One region of the Oceanobacillus sp. FSL K6-0127 genome, then DNA from elsewhere that is predicted to be linked to it. Evidence: predicted binding sites of a transcription regulator. Region 1 holds the regulator's gene; the other holds the start of a gene.

Region 1 (3,217 bases):
CGATTTTCATCGTTTAGCGCCCAAAGTAAAGACTTGTCGATTTCATGCGTATCTAATTCGTATAAAACCATCATTTGCGAAATCAAACGACGATTTTCCGTGGTTAATACTTTTGCATGAGGAACCATTCGTTGTTTCAGCATTTGTTCAATCCAAGTAAAATCAGTTGTTTCCGTATCTTCCTTAGGTTCTGCTCCCCTATTATCATCCACTTCTAATATTTCTGCAGATGGCGTAAAGGTTTGAAATACTTCACTAAAGGCAGCTGTAATATTTACACCATATCCTGGTGTTGTTTGCCTTCCATAATAGTTTTTCAACAGCTCGAATTTTTGATCACCTAAATGATGATACAATAGCTGAGAAAGCATCGCATCTTTAAAAAAATTACTTGGCGCAAATGGGCTCTGTAATTCATATGTATATAAATCACTTGACTCCCAATTTTGCTTATAGGTTTTCAGCAAACCTATCCCCTCTAGCTTCAATCGAGCTTGAAAGATTTCATCTAAAGGAAGGTCCAAGTAATTCATTAACGTATGATGTGTCTGTGGAGCTTGTTCCTGATTTAAATCGATGTCATGCAAAAGGGTTTGGTACAGTGCTATCGCCTTTATACCAAGCAATGGCTGATACAGATGGGTCAATGATTTGGCATAGTCTACCGGCAACGTTTCTTTTTGTGATACGATATAGCCGTCCACCGGCAAGATTTGTCCAATAAAATTCATGTTTCACACACCTCTATACTTACAAATAAGTAACTTACAAATAACTGTTCAAAAAGGAGGATGAAAAGGACCGAGAAGTTCGAGGCGGCGACGCTTTGAGTACCGGGCTTCCACAAGATGTCGTGACTTCGACGTTCGACGTTCGACACAGGACGTGTCGGTACTTAGTCGAAGGTCTACTGATCTCGATGTGTCATTTTCACCGGACTTTTTGAGCAACCTTCCAAGGGCTATTTGTTTTTATCCGTATTAATAATATCCTTTAATTCATCTAAAAAGACGGTAATGTCCTTAAATTGCCTATATACCGAAGCAAACCGAACATAGGAAACTTCATCAACCTTAGCTAATCTCTCCATTACTAGTTCACCAATTTCATGACTGGATACTTCGGACATGCCTGAATTACGCATCTCTCTTTCTACATCTAAAGCCAAGGCCTCCATTGTTTCTAATGGCACTGGTCGTTTCTCACATGCTCTAATAAGACCTCGTGTTAGCTTTTCACGGGAAAATTCCTGTCTTGCTCCATCTTTTTTGACGACAATTAGTGGAAGTTCTTCGACCCGTTCAAATGTAGTAAAGCGAAAACCACATTTCTCACATTCTCTGCGTCTTCTAATGGATCTTCCCTCTTCGATTGGTCGGGAATCTAAAACCTTTGTATTCTTATTTTGGCAATTCGAACATCGCATTTTCGTTCAACCCCATTCGTCCGTTCATTCACGCTCTTCGATACTTATCGTCGATTAAGGGCAATTCCGTATTCACCTTTTCATATAGCTGTGCAATTACTTTCGTACTATATCCTAAATCAAATGGCATAATCGATTCAGTCGTAACTGAAAAATCAATTGCTGTATGAAATGGTCTTACCATAATCACAGTTGCCACAATAAATACCTTTTTTCCCTTCGTGCGGTTTACACTTATTTCCCCGTGTTCCTGAGAAATTGCATTTACTTCATATGTTCCATGATTACTGAAATAGTTCTCTAATATCGCAAGTGCTTTTTCCTTCGTTGTCTTATAATAATGCGTTCGTAAAGCTGGATCAAAATGAGCCTCAGCTGTTTCCGCATGATTACTAAAATACTTTTTCAACGTATTGCCAATCGACATTTTTCGCACCCCAACCTGTAAGTTTTCTATTTGAACGTGTTTGTAGTACATTCTATTTTAACATGTTTTATATAATTCCACTAGTTGAACTCAAAAAGCGTATGGAAAGAAAGTCATTAACGATATTTTTTTAAAGCTATGAAAATAAAAGATTGTATATAAATCGATTTTCTCATAAATAACATCTAGTAAAATTTTATTTTACACGATGAAACTTTACAATCAAGTCCTAGCTTATGATTTCAACCTAAAAAAACCCGCTTCAACTTGAGAAGCGGGTGTTAACATTTTTTATGAAATTTTAACTTCTCGTTGATATAAATAGCTTCCAACATATTTTGTTAAGTCAAGTACCCTTTTCGAATATCCCCACTCATTATCATACCAAGCAATTATTTTTATTTTATTCTCACCCATAACAATTGTTGATAATCCATCAACAATTGCTGAGTAATCGGTAGTTGTATAGTCTATCGATACAAGCGGGTCCTCAGAATAGTGAACAATCCCTTTTAATTCGTTTTCTGCAGCTTCTTTAAAAGCTTGATTTACTTCCTCTGCCGTAACAGCAGTATGCACATCGACAACCAAATCAACAAGTGATACATTCGGTGTTGGTACACGTAAAGCCATACCATGTAATCTGCCCTTTAAATGTGGTAACACCTCGCTTAATGCCTTTGCTGCCCCTGTAGTTGTTGGAATTATCGATTGTGTGCATGCACGTGCACGGCGCAGATCCTTATGTGGGTTATCCAAGTTGTTCTGATCTCCTGTAAAAGCATGTACAGTCGTCATTAATCCATTATCGATTGAAAACTTGTCGTCTAACACTTTCACAATTGGTGCAAGACAGTTTGTTGTACAAGAGGCATTGGAAATAATGTCATCCTCGTCAGGCATATATGCTGCCTCATTTACACCAATTACAATCGTTTTATCCACCTGTTTTCCTGGCGCTGTTATGACAACCTTTCTTGCTCCTGCTTTCAAGTGCAGTCCAGCACTTTCCTTTGTTTTGAACTTTCCTGTTGCTTCAATGACGACGTCAATATCCAAAGCTTTCCATGGAAGCTTTTCTGGTTCTCGAGAATTTACAAGCGTTACTTTTTTTCCGTTTACTTCAATCCCGTCATGAAGCGCTTCGACTTCCCCATCAAAAATTCCGTGAATACTGTCATACTTAATAAGATGTGCGAGTGTCTCAGGAGGATAGCTTGCATTGATAGCGACTACATCCAATTGATTATCTGCAATTGCTTGACGAAATACCATACGCCCGATTCTACCAAATCCTGTTATGGCCACACGAGTTTTGTTCATAAGAAACTTATTCCTCCCATATATGTTATACTTTTAATCTA
Region 2 (3,217 bases), 1.6 Mb from region 1:
ACCACCATTACATAAACGATGGAAAGAGCCTTCAATTTTAGCTTTATCAATACTCTTGATAGAATAGTAAACCGGGACATGGAAGGAATTCGTATAGTAATCTCTATCTGTTATACCAGGTATTTTTCCGAAAACCGCTTGGTCTTTTCGAGTAAACTTTCCAGATAATCCTTCTGCGGGTGTTGCAATCAACGAGAAATTCAAATCGTAATCTTCACTCGCTTGATTAACTCTGTCTCGTAAATACTGAATGATTCGATATCCTAATTGATAAGATTCCTCTGATTCACCATGATGCTTACCAGTTAAAGCGACTAAAGCCTCCGCCAATCCAATAAAGCCAATACTTAATGTGCCTTGTTTTAATACATCACCAAGTTTATCTTCTTGTTGAAGGTTTTCGCTCCCTCGCCAAATATGCTGCCCATATAAAAATGGAAAGTTTCCTGCCTTCTTTTTAGTTTGAAAATCAAATCGCTCCATTAATTGTTTTATTGTAAGTCCAGTATAGTAATCTAATAGTTTAAAGTAATCGAACTCATTCTTTGCGGCAAGTGCAAGCTTTACGAGATTGATAGAAGTAAAAGACAGATTTCCCCGCTGCACTCCATTTTCCTCACCATGACGATTTGCCATCACACGAGTCCTGCAACCCATATAGGCCACTTCCGATTCTGGAGTACCATCATAATGCACTTTATTAAACGTCGAATCGATAAAGCTAAAGTTTGGAAATAATCGCTTCGCTGTTGTTCCAAGTGCTAATTGGTATAAGTCATAATTCAGTTCTCCAGGTTCAAAATTAATTCCCTTTTTCATTTTAAAAATCTGAATAGGGAAGATTGGTGTCTCACCATTACCCAGGCCTGCTTTCGTGGCCAACAAAAGGTTCTTGATAAGTAGACGACCTGCCTTAGATGTATCTGTACCGTAATTGATGGAAACAAACGGAACTTGTCCACCTCCGCGCGAATGCATCGAATTACAATTATGTATAAAAGCTTCGCAGGCCTGGTATACATCTCGATTCGTTTCCTGCCATGCTATCTCATCTATTTCTTCCGCTGTATATGAAGTAGCATAGCTTTGTAAACGTTTCTTATTTTTCTCGAAAGTTTTATTAACATAAGGTGCAAGATCATATTCAAACATGGGATAGCTTTGCCCACCATGCTGCATGTTTTGATTCGATTGAAAAATAATGGATGCTAAAGCCATCGCACTTACAATATCTTTCGGTTCACGCATATGTCCATGTCCAGTATTAAAACCATCTTTCAGAACTTTTCCTAGTGGAATCTGACAACAAGTGGTTGTACCCGTAATTAGAAAATCAAGATCATGGGGGTGGATATAATTTTCATCGATTGCTTGTCTGACATCTTCGCTAAGTATCAATTCTTTCGCATACGACTTCGTTACTTCCGCAGAAACCTTTGACATTTGTCCCATTGGTGAGTTCCCATCAACATTGGCATTTTCTTGAATCAGATCATGATTACTTGTATAAACAATCTCATCCAATTTGTTTAGCGGGAAGTAGTCTTTCACTTCCGTTGACATACTTGTACTCATTTTTCCGCTCTCCCTTTTTTATTGTTTCTAGTTCTCTTATTTTGTTTTATTCCCCCAAGCCTCAATACTACATTTGGTGTTAACAAAACGAATTAGCACTATATATTGTATGCTATCATAGTAAAAAAGAAATAGCTGTGTCCAAATTGTGAAACTGCAAATTGAAGTAGCACTTGAAATGATGTAACAGTTCCGCGTATACATGAATAAGAGAAGTGAATAGAAAGCGAAAGGAACAATTTCATATTGATTAAAAATAGTGACTCAAAATCTCATTCTCTTGAGTCACCTTCTTCGTTCTTACGATTTCTCGCATCAGTGTTTGGGGTCTACAAATCGACCATAATCTGGTATTGCTAGTCGGTCAAATTCTTTAACCAGTCTTGCTAATCCTTCTGAAAGCTCTTGCCCAGACACTGGCATTCCATGACCAGTTACCACAATAGCAGGGTTTAACTCTTCCAGCTTTTTAACAGATTCCCAAGCAGCAGTCCAATCAGTCGTCAAGTACCTTGGCGGGCCGTTAATTTCCACTTTTTGAGTCATTACCTTGTAAAGTGATTCTTGTTTCACGGTAACAAAAGCATCGCCAGCAATAAGAGCACGATCTTTTTCCCTAAACAAAGATACATGACCAGGAGCATGTCCTGGTGTATGAATCCATTTCCAACCAGGCATATGTGGAACACTTCCATCATCAGGCAGTGCTTCTATATTGCTTCCTAAGTTAACAGCTTCATTTGGGAACATTGGTGACATTTTTGCCACAAGTCCCCCTTCAACGGATCCATCCGGTTCTGGATAGTCTTGTTTTCCAGTTAAAAAAGGCAACTCAGCCTCATGGGCATATACTTTAATTCCCCACTTCTCCACTAAATCTACAACTGCGCCAACATGATCAAAGTGTCCATGTGTTAGTATAATTGCTTGTGGTTTACTGTCTTCTCCAAACCGTTCCTCTACCATTTCCACAATCCGATTGGATGATTCAGGCATACCAGTGTCCACTAAAACCCACTCACCTGAATTATCCGGATTACCCACACAGCACAAATTCACAATTTGATTTGTATAGCAGTAAAGATCGGGAAGAACCTCCTTCCCAACTCCACTCGTCATCGAATACATCGGCAGAAACTGATCCTCCATTGAATCATGCATTCCATTTTGTATGTCTTTTTCCATAAAAATTCTCCACTTTTCTTTGTTTTAGTTTTGTTCACATTGATTTGTTGTTCATTTAAGTTTTTATATATTAATTAAAGTCTTGTTAAAAACATCTATATTATTTGGGCTAACGGCAAAAAGTATGTACATTTTTAAAAGTCCTATTAAAGCACCATACTTTGTATCAATTAATATAAAGGTTTAGGCACAGCAATCGATACTTCGCTAACTATAATGAGGGCATTGCAAGAGGTAAGAGGCGGGTCATGCTCAGAACCCCTTACGCTAATAAATCTGTGTTCTAATATTAGAAAAAAAACATAAGTATAGAAATGGTACTTATATCTCAACCGTTTGAAAGGGTGATTAAATGGATGATGAGAAATCATCAAAAAACCAAAAACGGGTAAATCAAGATTTTAAACAAGAACAACTAGACCAATATCGAATAAGAGACTACGGCCAGCCAATGACA

What was found. The regulator NrdR, encoded in region 1, represses ribonucleotide reductase genes. The targets are predictions, from matches to a motif close to AACACNATATATNGTGTT.
Region 2: the regulator NrdR is predicted to act here: its motif matches at 1,670-1,687, upstream of MHH64_RS04210 (anaerobic ribonucleoside triphosphate reductase).

The regions. Positions count from the first base shown of each region.
Region 1 is NZ_CP150287.1:2,477,508-2,480,724, reverse strand. Features, by position in the region: gene MHH64_RS12250 (DnaD domain protein) at 1-731, opposite strand, end outside; gene nrdR (transcriptional regulator NrdR) at 962-1,426, opposite strand; gene MHH64_RS12240 (cytosolic protein) at 1,455-1,853, opposite strand; gene MHH64_RS12235 (glyceraldehyde-3-phosphate dehydrogenase) at 2,145-3,176, opposite strand.
Region 2 is NZ_CP150287.1:857,988-861,204, reverse strand. Features, by position in the region: gene MHH64_RS04210 (anaerobic ribonucleoside triphosphate reductase) at 1-1,563, opposite strand, end outside; gene MHH64_RS04205 (MBL fold metallo-hydrolase) at 1,891-2,760, opposite strand; gene MHH64_RS04200 (catalase) at 3,113-3,217, shown strand, end outside.